Regions from separate parts of the Paenibacillus sp. GYB006 genome, predicted to be linked through region 1. Evidence: riboswitches for the same ligand, from Rfam matches in the RefSeq annotation. Region 1 holds a riboswitch; the other holds the start of a gene.

What was found. Region 1 has a riboswitch for S-adenosylmethionine ahead of metA (homoserine O-acetyltransferase MetA). Riboswitches for the same ligand answer to the same signal wherever they lie in the genome.
Region 2: another riboswitch for S-adenosylmethionine. It lies ahead of PV403_RS15870 (methionine ABC transporter ATP-binding protein); the one in region 1 lies ahead of metA (homoserine O-acetyltransferase MetA).

The regions. Positions count from the first base shown of each region.
Region 1 is NZ_JARBDA010000001.1:514,510-522,220, reverse strand. It holds gene PV403_RS02595 (aminotransferase class I/II-fold pyridoxal phosphate-dependent enzyme) at 1-445, opposite strand, end outside; gene metA (homoserine O-acetyltransferase MetA) at 474-1,391, opposite strand; SAM riboswitch class I at 1,540-1,670, opposite strand; gene corA (magnesium/cobalt transporter CorA) at 2,101-3,036, shown strand; gene PV403_RS02580 (HRDC domain-containing protein) at 3,213-4,217, opposite strand; gene PV403_RS02575 (ROK family protein) at 4,378-5,259, opposite strand; gene PV403_RS02570 (MOSC domain-containing protein) at 5,282-5,953, opposite strand; gene PV403_RS02565 (5'-3' exonuclease) at 6,117-7,016, opposite strand; gene PV403_RS02560 (arsenate reductase family protein) at 7,149-7,508, opposite strand; gene PV403_RS02555 (RluA family pseudouridine synthase) at 7,555-7,711, opposite strand, start outside.
Region 2 is NZ_JARBDA010000006.1:191,813-199,523, forward strand. It holds gene PV403_RS15855 (SDR family oxidoreductase) at 1-125, opposite strand, end outside; gene PV403_RS15860 (MetQ/NlpA family ABC transporter substrate-binding protein) at 258-1,097, opposite strand; gene PV403_RS15865 (methionine ABC transporter permease) at 1,146-1,814, opposite strand; gene PV403_RS15870 (methionine ABC transporter ATP-binding protein) at 1,801-2,826, opposite strand; SAM riboswitch class I at 2,928-3,060, opposite strand; gene PV403_RS15875 (Cthe_2314 family HEPN domain-containing protein) at 3,179-3,898, opposite strand; gene PV403_RS15880 (UbiD family decarboxylase) at 3,957-5,732, opposite strand; gene PV403_RS15885 (COX15/CtaA family protein) at 5,894-6,838, opposite strand; gene PV403_RS15890 (thioredoxin family protein) at 7,101-7,445, opposite strand; gene PV403_RS15895 (DUF2515 family protein) at 7,586-7,711, shown strand, end outside.

The DNA of each region.
Region 1 (7,711 bases):
TCGTCGGAGTTTCAATGAAAATCGCTTTTGTATTTTCCTGGCGCACCTTCTCGAGGGCCTCTAAATCGTTCGTATCTACATAGCTTGCTGTAATTCCATTCTTAGCAAGGATCCGCTCCACAAGACGATATGTTCCCCCATATAGATCAAGTGAAATGATCAGGTGATCCCCTTGCCCAAACTTAGCGAAAATCGTCATGATGGCTGCCATACCAGAACTGCATGCAAAACCTGCATCCCCTGATTCTAGTTCAGCTGCAGCTTCTTCCAGTACTTTTCGAGTTGGGTTTGTCGTACGTATGTAATCAAATCCCGTGCTTTTTCCAAGTTCGGGATGTCTAAATGCAGTCGATTGATAGATTGGAAAATTAACCGCTCCAGTTACAGGTTCTTTAACTGATCCTATTTGTGCGAGCTTACTTTCTAATTTCAGCTTGTTTTCCATAATGTGATGTCCCCCTTATATACATAGACTAGTTTTGTGTTTCAAGGTCATAGGGTGTTGCTTGGTAAACATAGTAGTTAAGCCAGTTCGAGAACAATAAGTTTGCATGTGCTCTCCAGCTGGACAACGGTACCTTGCTTGGGTCATCATTCGGAAAATAGTTATTAGGCAGTTTCACATCTAATCCTCTCTCCTTATCGCGGTCATATTCCCACTTTAAGGATAACGGATCATATTCGGAATGCCCTGTAACAAAAATTTGTTTGCCATCCTCGCTAGCCACAATATATACTCCGGCTTCTTCCGACTCTGCTAAAATATCAAGCCCAGCCACTTTCTCTATATCTTCTCGGCGTACTTCGGTATGACGAGAATGCGGAGCAAGGAATAACTCATCAAATCCTCGAAGGAGTTTTACATGTGATTTACTTAACGTGTGTGGAAACACACCGAAACATTTTTCAGGAAGTGCCACTTTGGGTACATTAAAATGGTGATAAAGCCCTGCTTGTGAAGCCCAACAGATATGCATCGTAGAAGTCACATTCGCTTTGGACCAGTTAAAAATCTGCTGAATTTCTTCCCAATATGTTACTTCTTCAAATTCCATCTGTTCTACCGGGGCCCCCGTAATGATCAGTCCATCGAAGCGCAGATCCTTTACTTCATCAAACGTTTTGTAAAACATATCGAGATATTCTTGAGACGTGTTTTTTGAAACATGCGATTTTGGATGAATTAGAATTACATCCACTTGAAGAGGTGTATTGCCAATGAGCCGGAGTAACTGGGTCTCCGTTGTCTCTTTCGTAGGCATCAAATTGAGAATACCAATACGTAAAGGGCGAATGTCCTGTTTGAAAGCATGCGTTTCATCCATAACAAAAATATTCTCACTTGCGAGGATTTCTTTAGCTGGTAAAGTATCAGGGATTTTAATGGGCAAGGGTAATTCCTCCTTAAAAACGTTTTGTTGGTTAATAGAGTGAGAGGTTCGTAAGGAAGCGAATTTATTTCCACGGAAGATACAAAAAAAACGACCTATCCCATTACACTTGAGAAAAGGCCGCCCATCCGTATACGGTAATGCTCCTCTCTCATCTCTCAATTCAAGTTATAGTCCACAATCGGCATATAACTTAAATAGCAAGAATTAGCACCGTGCGATCGCTCGCCGGTTGCTGTGGCTTCTAAGGGCCAGTCCCTCCACCACTCTTGATAAGATTTCGCTGTATTCAATTTTACAATAAAGAACAATTCACTAATTGTTACCATTACTCTATAGCAAGAGGTATGTTTCCGTCAAGAACTGGATTTATAACGTTACTTAAAAAACAAGTCACCACTATGAAAATCCGGACATAAGATATGTCATAAACATTTTATCTTGATTGCTGAAATATAGCACGTTATACTAAGAATCAGTGTCAATTTAAACATAATGGGGTGACAAAAATGGACGGCGACCCGAGGCCTGACTGGCAGCCGAATGATTATAACAGCATAGGATGTACCATCAGCTTGCCGGCTAACGGGACGCGTAATTTCTGATGTTTGCCCTCTTTGTACCTTTTGTCGGCACTGATGTTCACATTCCTTAGTTATTCAGCTTGTCCCGCTTAAATTCCGGGAGTTTACTTAAGGAGTGGTTCAAAATGAAGATTAGATATGTTAACCAAGGAGTTTTCACTTCGCTTGATCATATTGAAGATACACTGACTCCACCTGAAGAAGGCTTTTATTGGATCGATGCGGATGTAGACGATCTCGCCATTCTTCAACCTATATTTCACATGCATGATCTTGCTGTAGAAGACTGTCTGAGTGATGAAGAGCAGCGTCCGAAGCTTGAAATCTATGAAAGTCATTATTTTATCGTTGTGAATAGTATCCGTTTTGATGACGAGGAAATATTTTTACGTGCGGTCAACGTTTTCCTCGGTAGACATTATATTATTACGGTAACGAAGCAGAAAGTAAATGAACTGCGAACACTGAAACCGATCCTCTGGGAGCAGGAAGTAAATTCGCCCGATCGTTTCTTATACCTGCTTATTGATTCCATTGTAGATAACTATTTCACAGTAGGTGACCGGCTCGAAGCAAGAATTGAAAAACTCGAAGAAGATATTTTAATGCATACCAAGAAAAGTCATCTGAATGAAATTATAGGTCTCAGAAGTGAGATTTTATGGCTCAAGAAGGGGCTTGGTCCTCAAAAAGAAGTCATTAATACACTTAATAAAAAGGATCTGCGTCTCATTGATGATCAATTGCAAAAATACTTTAGTGATATCTATGAGAATGCGGTAAAAATATCAGAAACATTTGATACTTATCGGGATTTGATGGGTAACTTACGAGAAGCTTATCAGTCCAGTATTTCCAACCGGGCCAATGAGATCATGCGTGTGTTTACGGCCATAACTACCGTATTTATGCCACTGACACTGATTACCGGGATCTATGGAATGAATTTCAAGAATATGCCTGAGCTAGATTATAAATATTCATATTTTATAGTCATTGGGATTATAGCAGCGCTTGGGATCACGATGTACCTTATTTTCCGTAAAAAAGATTGGATTTAGAGATTTTTAGTGAGTGTATTTTCACTAGATCTTCATTTAATCTTCATGGAAATATCATATATAACAAGGTTCCTTCATTTATATGGAGGAACCTTTGCTATATAATCCACCCTGCTTATTCATATCATAGACTGAGTTATATCCAGAAGTTATTATGTATTGTGGCCTTCCTCCTTTTATCCAACCTGTTTGCTTGTTTCGGTCTGTCTTCGGTAACGAATACGAACCATACGCAGCCGCTCATACAATTGATCAAGTGGTCCCGCTCCTGCAGGATCTTCCCCATACACTCGGTGTAATATGGGTTTTAAAAAGCTTGTTCCAAGCTCATCATAAGCATTCCAGATCAGCTCTTGCTCATCATCGGTCATCCATGTCAGTTCTTTTGCGATCAGCATCTCTGTATCATAGCCACTCTTTTCAAGTTCTTCCAGAAAATCAACTAGTTCTCTGCGGTTCAGACCTGTAGAAGCACTGAGATCATCAAGAGACTGACCATCTGCTATACCTGTTAGAACTGATTTCTTCAGATTGAATTTTTCCAGCTCCTGTTTATACTTTTGCTCTTTTTGCCTATAATTCCATGACTCATATTCTTCTTCCGTGAGCTCTGTAACTACCCAATTTAGTGGGAAACCATGTTCTCTCGTTTCTTTTGTGGTGATTTCCAGCAACTCCTGGCCATATTCGGCCAACTTATTCTCGCCTACACCAGGTAATTCCCGCAATTCTTCCAAAGTATGAGGCACAAAGGTGCTAATCATCCGAAGCAATCGATTACTCGCGATAAAATAAGGCGCTTTGCGCTCCGTTGATGCTTTCTTTCTCCGCCAGATACATAAAGCTTGATATAATTCTTCACGACTATAAAGTTCGCTATAACATTGCAGTTTCTGCGTATGCTGATTACGCTGTTTCACCTCTTCGGTTTCATGAAATATACCCTCAATAAGCGGCCTGTAGCCTTCACTCATCTTGATTGCCAGCTGAAAACGATAGATATGCATCATCTCATTCCAAGAACCGCCCTCATACCAAATATCGACCAGTTCTTCCCCCGAATTCATACTGCTCCAGCCAAGCTGCCACAAGTCTTCTTCTTCCCCTATCCATAATTGTGCATACTTTGCCCCGCTTTGCTCTGATGTTACAGATAATTGATTCATAAATACAATGTTCATTTTCTTGCCAGCCTCCTCTCAAAATCAGGCAGTACAAAAGTAACACGCAAAAAAGCACCTCTCTCACATATCCATGTGAGAGAGGTGCTTCCTCATGTAACTCCGCGCTGTTCTGTTACCAAATACTATACCATAAATGTAAATAATTTCAATGTTAATTTTATTGTTCTTCTAAAGCCAGCTTGGCAAGAGCGAGTGAACCGCAAATACCAGCATTGTCTCCGAGTTCCGGATACACGACATACTGATCGATGTGCTCGGTAATACTCGAATGTTGTACATATCCTCCTAAGAGTGTCTTCAATTGGCGTCTGATCTCAGGGAACAATTGCTCCTGCTTCATTACACCGCCGCCCATAATAATCTTTTGCGGTGAAAGAATAAGTACATAATTGACCAAAGCTTGAGCCAAATAATAAGCTTCCATCTCCCAAGCAGGATGATCGGTCGGTAATTCCACACCAGCTTTTCCCCAGCGTTTAAGGATCGCAGGCCCGGCTGCCATCCCTTCAAGACAATCACCATGAAATGGACAGAAGCCTTCAAAGGTATCATTCGGATGGCGTCTTACACTGATATGTCCCATTTCTGGATGAGATAGACCATGAACGAGTTGTCCTCCTACAACCGCTCCTGCTCCGATTCCTGTACCGACAGTGATGTAAATACAGCTGTCTAATCCCTTTGCAGCGCCCCAAGTATACTCACCAAGTGCAGCCCCATTTACATCCGTATCGAAATTCATAGGTACATCAAAATGTTCTTTTAGCTTGCCAATCATGTCATAACCGCCCCAAAACGGTTTAGGTGTTGTTGTAATATGTCCATATGTAGGACTATTCTTAATCGGATCGATTGGCCCGAAGGAGCCTACACCAAGTGCATCGAATTTCTTGCCTTCAAAAAAAGCAATCACTTGGGCCATCGTTTCTTCAGGGGTTGTCGTCGGAAAACTAACTCTTTCAAAAATTTCACCCTGTTCATTACCGATCCCGCATACAAACTTTGTTCCACCAGCTTCAATAGCACCTAATACTCGCACATTAACACCCTTTCGAATCATTCTAGTTGAGTTTTCGCTTTTCCATTCTTTTTGTCAGTGTGGATTTCCAGCTCGCTGATAGAGAATCCACAGAAAGAAGCTTATGTATCGCATGAAAATCATCTTTATTCTGATGCATAATGTAGTTTGCTTCCATTACACTTACACTGTTAGCTGCTCGCGAACACAGAATAAGTTCACTCTCAGCTGATACATATCCTTCTTCTAGTACTCGAAAATAGTACCCTGTAATCCCAGTCGTTTGAAACTTCAATGGAAGTTCCTTAGCATTGTGTTTCACACCTAGTTTAAAACAAGGTTCGCGCGGCTGACTCACTTGTACTGTTGCTTCTCCAAGCTTCCATATATCCCCAATACATGTGTCCTGCTCACTGCAGCCGGATACCGTAATATTCTCGCCAAACGCGCCTGGCTGCAAGTTTTGTCCCAAAAAAGCTTCGTACGAAGGGTAAGCAAGATAGTCGAATACACACACGGCCTTATCTACGCCTCCATGGTGTATCAGATCGGCCTGTTCATCACGAGCAAACCCTGTTTTTGATAAATATATACGATCTGAAACAGGATGTTTATCGATGGCTGAATAAAATTCTTGCCTGCCGCTTTTCATCCGTTTCTTGGTTCCAACGTTTAGAGATACGATCCGATATGAAACTGACTCTATATCATTCAATGGTAACGCCTCCACTTTTTCTAGATACCAAGATGTTCTATCATCGCTTTATAAGGTTAGTATCCGGCTTTATCTAATCATCCCCCGAAATCGGTTTTAGGTCAATGCCTAAATACACAAAAAAAGATACGGAAATCAATCTTCCGTATCTTTTATTCTATCTCTAACTAATCGCAACCCCGATCAGTGAGCACAAACTTTTCATTTCAAGTTCTTCAAATTTCGCAATAACCTGATGATGATCTAAACTTAGAACACAACTTTCAAGAGAACAAGCAACGGGAACTTCCAAATGGATCTCAGCCAGTTTGCGAGATAGATGTAACATCTCCATGTCATTCTCAATCTTCTTGCGAATAGAAGGACTAAGTTCATCCAGATGTTCAAGAATCCCTTCAATGGATTCATACTCTTGAACAAGCTTCATCGCTGTTTTTTCACCAATCCCCCGAACGCCTGGATAATTATCACTTGCATCCCCCATAAGCCCCTTCATATCAATGATTTGACGAGGACGCAGCCCCTTCTCCTCATATAAGGAATCAGGAGTGTATACTTTATAATTACCATGCCCTTTTTTCATTATAATCACACTGGTACGATCGTTCACAAGCTGAAGAAGATCGTGATCTCCAGACAGAATCATCACATTCATACCAAGATCTTCGCTATATAAACGACTTAACGTACCAATACAATCGTCAGCTTCATAACCTGGAGCACTAATGTTTGGAATACCGAGACTTTCCATTACTTCTTGAATCATTGTAAACTGAGGAATTAAATCTTCCGGCGCTTCCGGACGATTTCCCTTATATGCCGCATAATGCTCGCCTCGGAAAGTTCCTCCACCTAAATCCCAGCAACATACCACATGTGTCGGGTTAAACGTCTGAACTGCATCCCAGAAATAACGAATAAAGCCATAAACTGCATTTGTGGCCAGCCCATCCTTCGTACGACGAATATACCCGCCTGCAGCTGTAGCAAAATACGCGCGAAATAAGACGGCCATACCGTCGACGATCAGTACCGATTGTTGTTCTTTTGTTTCATTACTCACTTATGATAACGCTCCTGTTCTATTCCATACCTATATTTATAATACCTGTATTATAGCACAGGCTACACTAGGTTTGGGGATAAAACAATGGAAAGCATACCAAAGTCACGCTTCTAAAAAAGGAAGATCAGGTCAACCCCATGTTTCTTGAAATTGTTCTTCTTTGAAACCAACGGTTACCTTGCTTCCGTCCGTCACAATCGGGCGTTTAATCAGTCTGCCATTAGAGGACAACAGATTGAGTTGCTCTTCTCTACTCATTTCTTTCAACTTGTCCTTAAGATTCATTTCTTTATAAACTTCTCCACTTGTATTGAAAAACTTTTTCAGCTCCAGTCCACTGTTCTCAATAAGTGATGCTAATTCATCTACCGTAGGCGGTTTTTCAAAAATCGGAATTTGTGTTAGCTCATGTCCAGCTGCCTCCAGCCATTTTACTGCTTTACGGCAAGTGCCGCATTTCGCATATTGATATACGGTTAATTGACTCATATACTACGGTCCTCCTGAATTTATAGCTGTTTTGTTATTATCTTTGTTAACCTTGCAATTGTTCAAGTTGTGCTTTTAACTGTGCCATATCTGCTGGTAAAGCCGCAGTAAACGTCACTCTTTCCCCTGAAAGCGGGTGAGTTAAAGAAAGCTTGCTGGCATGTAAAGCCTGTCTATTTATCCATGTATCCGTTAGTATTGCC
Region 2 (7,711 bases), on a different contig from region 1:
TCTGCTTCCTTCTGACTATGCACATAATTCAGAGCAATATCATACCCTTCTGCTGCAAGCCGAAGTGCTGTCATCTTGCCAAGTCCCTTTGCGCTTCCTGTAATCAGAGCGACTTTGTTGTCCAATATCCCTTCCTCCTCCTAAAAAGAGCGGTTCCTACTCAGTATAATATAGCTGGAGTAATAAGAAAAGAAAGGAAGGATTTCTAGAGAAAAAGAACCTGCCTCTGTGAACAGAGCGCAGGTTCTTCGTCATTTTTAGAATGCAGGAACGATCGCTCCCGCATAGTTATCTTCAATGAACTTCTTGATTTCATCGGAATTCAGAGCAGCATTAAGCTTTTGTACAGCCTCATCATTCTGATTGTTCTTACGAGCGACAAGCAAGTTCGCATAAGGAGATTCTTCATCTTCAATGAACAAGGCATCCTCAAGTGGATTTAAATCAGCTTCAAGTGCGTAGTTTACATTGATTACAGCGAGATCTACTTCGCCCAGTTGTCTTGGAAGCATAGCTGCGTCCAGTTCAACGATTTTCACATTTTTCGGATTCTCCGCAATGTCACTGATTTTAGACTCTACATTCGTGTTGTCTTTCAGTTTAATAACGCCGTTTTTATCAAGCAACATCAGGGCACGACCACCGTTCGTAGCATCATTAGGGATTGCGATCTTCGCACCCTCTTTTAATTCATCTGCAGATGTAACGGTGTTGGAATAAGCTCCAATAGGTTCTACATGAACATTGTTAAGTGCAACGAGGTTCAAACCGCGTGTTTCATTCTCGTTCTCAAGATAAGGCTTGTGCTGGAAGAAGTTTGCATCCAGTTGGTTTTGAGACAATTGCACATTAGGCTGTACATAATCGTTAAAGATGGTGATCTCCAGGTCAATACCTTCTTCTGCGAGGATCGGCTTTACTTGCTCCAAAATTTCAGCATGCGGTACAGGTGATGCTCCTACTCGAAGGGTGACTCTTTTATCTGTCTGACCGCTATCGCCACTTCCTGTCGTATCATTACCAGCAGAATCATTTCCACATGCAGCTAGAACTAGTACCAATGCGAGTGTAAGACCAGACAATAACCATTTTTTCATCGTTAAACCCTCCTAATTTAGTAAATCCCTATCTCTTAAAGCGAATTGCTATTTACGTGTAAAATGTTTGACTAATCTGTCCCCTGCCATCTGCAGGACTTGTACCAGAATAATCATAACGATAACCGCAACAATCATCACTTCTCGTTCATACCTGTAATATCCATAGTTAATGGCTAGAGCACCAAGTCCCCCGCCGCCAACCATCCCGGCCATTGCGGTGTAGGATATGAGTGTGACCACCGTGATCGTAATTCCTGCAAGTAAACCAGGAAGAGCTTCGGGCATGAGCACCTTCATTATAATCTGCCCAGTTGAAGCCCCCATCGCTTGCGATGCTTCGATAACACCTTTGTCGACTTCACGCAGAGAAGTCTCCACGAGCCTTGCAAAGAAAGGTGCCGCACCTACCACCAGCGGCGGGATTGTTCCCACCACCCCGATTGTTGTGCTAACAATCGCTTTTGTAATCGGAAGCATAGCAACAATCAGAATAATAAAGGGGACCGAACGCAAGATATTTACGATAAAAGAAAGTACAGTGTATATAACACGATTTGGCATAGAAGCAGATCGTGAAGTTAAAAACAGGATAATGCCCACCGGCAATCCAATAATAAAAGTAAAGATTCCGGATACAAGCAGCATACTTAGTGTCTCTAAGGTAGCTTTTTGAATCTCATCCCAGTTAATTACGGAAAAATCAAGACCCACTATTTAGCACCTCCACTTCAAGACCTTGCATTGTCAAGGATTCAACCGTTCTTAAAATCTGTTCAGGATGTCCCTCTAAACGAACCATCAACTGACCATACGGCATCTGCTTGATTGTAGAGATTGTTCCTTGCAAGATTGCAAAATCCACTCCGGTTTGCCGCACAGTCTGCGATAAAATCGAATCATAGGTTTTACTTCCCAGAAAGGTGATTTTTACCGTTTGTGAATGTTCTAAATGCGAAGCCTGAATGGCTTCCACCATTAGATCGCTAACTTCCGTTTCCCGTAAAATAAATTCTTGGGTAACGGGATGTTGCGGTTTCAGGAATACTTCTGCCACCGGTCCTTCTTCTACAATCCCACCTTGATGAATAACAGCCACCCGATCACAGATGGTCTGAATTACATGCATCTCATGGGTGATGAGTACAATCGTAAGATTGTACTTCTGATTAATATCAAGCAACAACTTAAGTATGGAGTTCGTTGTCTGCGGATCAAGCGCTGAGGTCGCTTCATCACACAGCAGAACTTGAGGATCGCTTGCCAGCGCTCTTGCTATACCTACACGTTGTTTTTGTCCTCCGGACAGTTGAGAAGGATATTTGTTACTGTGGTTTGTAAGTCCAACCAGTTCAAGTAATTCCTTCACCTTTTGATCCACTTTCTTGTTGTCCGTTTTTACTAAACGAAGCGGGAATGCGATATTCTCGTAAACGGTGGCAGAACTCAGCAGATTAAAATGCTGAAAAATCATCCCTATTTTGCGCCGCTGCGCTTGAAGTTGCGATTTATTTAATTTCGTCATATTAATGCCGTCTACATATACTTCACCCGATGTTGGACGCTCTAATAAGTTAATCAACCGAATCAGTGTACTTTTCCCTGCTCCGGAATGACCAATCACACCAAAGATTTCGCCTTTATGAATAGACAAATCAAGCCCTGAAAGCGCAGTGGTTACCTGCTTTCCTTGTCCGTAATCTTTGCGGATATTTTTTAATTCAATCAATACGGTACCTCCTTGCCTTGCGGTCATTCTCATTTTGACTCATAGACACAAAAAACCCCCTTTTTCACAGAAAAAGAGGGCATCAATAGTTAAACGACTCCTTCTCATCTGCCAAGACCAAAACGTATGATCTTGAAGGATTTAGCACCATGTCATCCTATATAGAAAAACGCTCTATAAAGAATCGGTTGCCGGGCTTCATAGGGCCTGTCCCTCCGCCACTCTCGATAAGAATGATATGCAATTATGAATAATGATAATGTCGAATGTTGACGTTTGCTAAACAAAATTAATTGTTTCAGAAACTTAGTGAAAGTATATGATATTTCATAACACTTGTCAAAGGAAAATATTAAGAGCGAACCGTTTGTTTTTTCCAAGTGCTAATCATGTACTCAAAGGATTCATGTAAGCTTCTCGAGACTAAATCCACACCAAGTTCCAGATCGGAAGTAAATGCTTTAAGGTCTTCCAGTTTCACTTTTCCATGCAGTGCTTGATGCCTTTGCCATAAATCATCTTGCATCTCCACATTCATATGATGAATCTCTGTGTTTCGCCTTTTACGAAGACGGTTCATGGGCTGATGATACTTATCTTTCAGGCTGCTTAATTTGATGAGAAGCGTCTTATGCTTTGGTTGCCCTTCGAGCTGTTTCAGAACCGTGAAATAGGAAAAATGTGCTTTGATTCTGGATGTTTCTAAATGATACCAGTCATCTAGAACATTACCCAGTTTGTCTAAGGTTGCAAACATACGGATGAAGCCGTCCTTGTAAAAGTATACGTATCTGGCATAATCGGCTTTTTCATCCGGCCCCATATCATCCGTTGATGCAGCATGGACCTTCGCCGCATAAATAGAAGCAGCAAACGAACTTTGTTCGAGCTCATCTAAAGATGTTATTAGTCCGCGGGTCCATATTTCCAATTCACGATAATCATGTGTTGGGTCAGTACTCTCTTTTATTTCATTCATAAGTAACTGCAACATACGCGCCATTGCATCCATGGCTTCTTTCAAGTATCCCGAGTTCACCCGGGGTGGTTCACCTAATAAAGTACGCAGCATATGAACATCCTCCCTGCACCTCATTTTTCCCCATCCAGGCACACAGAATCCCTGCTTCTTATTGGACCTTTGCGAAATATGATTTCCAGCGCGAATCGACGAGTTCCACAATATCTTCCCGCGGAATGACTTCTTCAGGGTAACCCGGCTTCATCCGTGCATCAATCACGATCGGCAAGGAGTACCCAATATGATTCCGTTTCACTGAAGTATCTGCATACATGTCACTTGCTGGATTAAAGCGAGTAAACACGGTCCATAAGAAGGACATCTGATTTTTCGCTGTTTCTTGTGCATGATCGACCAGAATGACGAGCGGCCAAGTCTGTTCTAGTGCCCCAAAACGTTCTACGAGCCGGCCTGCAAGTTCTGGTTCTTCCTCATAGGAAGCTCCCTCTACAAGCAATACCCCGCCGCAGTAAGGTTTGATATCGGATATTTCATTCACAAATCCACCTTCGTATGTGCGAGGAAGATCGCGCATTTTTTCTCCAACACCGACTAGGATGGCTTTACTTCCATGGTTCAGCTTATGACCGGTATAATCCAGCGTATCATGTGAAGTATGATCAAAAATAAACAGATCCGTCTTGGGATCAAACCGTTCTAGTACCGTTTCAATCAATGTCGTAAAGTTAGATAAATCAATCGCCTGATCGGTTAAAATCAAAAATTTGGTCAAAGACAATTGTCCTTGTCCAAGTATGCTGAATCCGGAGACTAATGCCTCACGCGAATAGCTTTCCCGTACAACAGCAGAAGCAAGCGCGTGAACTCCGCTTTCCGCATAGGCCCACAAATCTTTCACCGTCGGCATGACAATGGAATAAGCGGGAGATAATAAGCGCTGCACGAATTCTCCGAGATAGTAATCTTCTTGACGTGGTTTACCCACAATCGTCATCGGATAAATCGCATCTTTGCGGTGCCACATCCGTTCCACGTTCAAGATGGGAAACTCATGAGCCAAAGAATAATAACCGAAATGGTCGCCGAATGGCCCTTCCATTCTACGCTCGTGAGGCGGCACAATTCCTTTGATTACAAATTCTGCTTCAGCCGGCATGCGGTGTCCCCCGAACGGGTCATCAACCATTTTCAGCTTGTCCCCCATGATTAGAGATGCCATGAGCAGTTCCGGAAGTTTCTCCGGGATAGGAGCAATCGCAGACGCAATGAGAGCGGGAGGTCCACCTAGAATGACAGATACCGGTAACCCTTGCCCGCGCTGTTCAGCTTCATGGTAATGAAATCCGCCGCCTTTTTGAATCTGCCAGTGCACGCCTGTTGTATGATCATCATAAATTTGAATCCGATACATCCCAAGGTTATGATCTTTATGATCATCCGGATGTTCTGTATAAACAAGCGGCAATGTTAAAAATGGACCTCCGTCCAGCTGCCAGCTCGTTACCTTCGGAAGCATCTTCAGCGGGGTTTCTGTTTGATTTGCAGATAAAATGGGTGCCTCACTTCGCTGCACTGTTTTTAAACCTACTTTTAGCGCCTCTTTAATCAAGCCTCGTTCATTCCAGAGTGCTTTTGGTGTAGGGGGCATAAGCGTTTTCGTTGCACCAACAATGGATTTCATGAGTTCTTCAGGTCTTGGTCCAAATGCCATATCTACTCTACGGCTCGTGCCGAACATATTCGTGAGTACCGGAAAAGGAGTTCCTTTTACGTTTGTAAATAACAAAGCAGGTCCCTGCTCCTCAATGACACGTCTATGGATTTCTGCTATCTCTAAGTAAGGATCAACAGGCGCGTCGATAATAACAAGGTCTTTTTCCTGTTGTAATTTGGTTACAAACTCACGTAAATTTGAATAAATCAATGTGGAAGATCCTCCTTTATAAAACAAAGCCCTGCGAAATCTAATTCGTGGACTTTGTCATTTACATATGCAGCCTTCGGACAGGCACTAGCATTTATTGTACACTGTCCCGCTATTTTTTTCCAAGATACATCTGTTGTATCCAGTTATTTATCTACCTTTTATGAGCGATGAATACCTGCCGGTTTAGCCAGTTTCCACACTACATAACTCATGTAGGCAAGAAGCCCGAACAATACCGAAATAATGGTCATATGAGCAAGTACAACAAACATGTAAATCTCAGGACGATCCATGGTCAGCATAAGGCCTACACCGGACAACACTTGTATAATTACGAGCGAGATCGCTGTAATCCCAAGCATTTGTAACTCCCTGTTCCCTTTATTATAACGGTAAGCATAGTAACTGAGGACTGCAATAATGACGACAAGGAAAAATGCAGCAACACGATGCAGGAATGCAACAGCTACACCGCCGGAGAGTTCAGGAATCACAGCTCCATTACAGAGCGGGAATCCGCTGCAGCCGCCTGCAGACTCGGTATGGCTGACGAAAGCCCCTGTATAAACAACGATATAAGAATAAATCATCGTTAGCCACACTAAATTACGAAATTGTTTGCTTACCCGCGGCAGGCTGTCGAACTTAGCAAGTCCGCCAAATTTCTGTTCTTGCCTTGCACCAAGGGTAGTCATCAAGGAACTTGCAAGCGAAATAATGGCAAAACCAAGATGTAGTGCCATAACAGCGGGTACCTGAGAGAATACAACTGCGAGTGCTCCCATCATCCCTTGAATAACAACGAAGAACAATGTTAAAAGTGAAAAAATTTGTAGATCACGGCGCTGTTTAGCAAACAGCATAAAGAGTACAAATGTGGTAATGGAAAGCAGCCCTGCTGACGTACTGACAATCCGGTGTGAATATTCAATGAGCGAAGCAAGTGTATGCGCAGGCACAAATTCCCCGTGACATAATGGCCACTCATTCCCGCAACCAAGGCCCGAATCCGTACGTGTAACTACCCCGCCGCCAAATGTAGCAAAAAACATGAACAGCGTAGTCACAAAACTAAACCATTTTAAAAGTCTGATATGCTTCAACCTTATTCACCTGCAATTATATGATATGGCGGAGAAAACTCTCCGCATGCTGATTGTATAAGCAATTCTCAGCAACTCTAATTATTATAACGGATAAAAGAATTCGAAACATAAGGGGATTGTGACAATATCTTAACGGCTGTTAAAACGTAACATTTTTCATTGTTTCCCCAGATCCTATCCAAATTTATTCTATCCAGCACAAAAAACACCGTTCTCTCCTTATCGAAGAGTACGGTGTTTTAATTACTTTATGATCATTTTAGCTGCGCAGTGTTTGATACACTTCAACCGCCCGCTTAAGGAATTCTACAATTTCCTCACGTGATTTGCGATTTTTATTTACGAAACGAATGAGCTCGCGTCCATCAGCATAAGCCACAAAACTAGGGATTCCTAGAATGTTCTGTTCCTGACTTAGATCACCGGTTTGTTCTACATCGACTTCAATCAGGGTAAGCAGCTGGGAAAACTCCTGCTCTACCTCCGGCATGAAAGGATCAATAAATCTGCAGTCTACGCACCAGTCTGCTTTAAAGACAGCGACCGTCAAATTAGAAGATTGGGTTAACACATCGAATTCCGCTTTAGAAGTAATTTTTTTCATCCTTATTCATCCTCTCTAGTTACAGCTCGTATAGACTTTCTGGTTTAGTGAATCATTCTTGACGAGTGGAAGTCAAATCATTCGTACATACTATTATATAACCAGGCAAAGTCTGTAGCAAAAGAGGAGGCAAGAAATAGATGAAAAGTCAGCAATCTTCTGTCCATTCTTTAGACGCAATTTGGCAAATGTTAAAGACCTTGCCTATAACTGCAGCAGAAGTGATTCGCGGGAAACAGGCCGCTATTCGGTCATCGAAAAGGCTG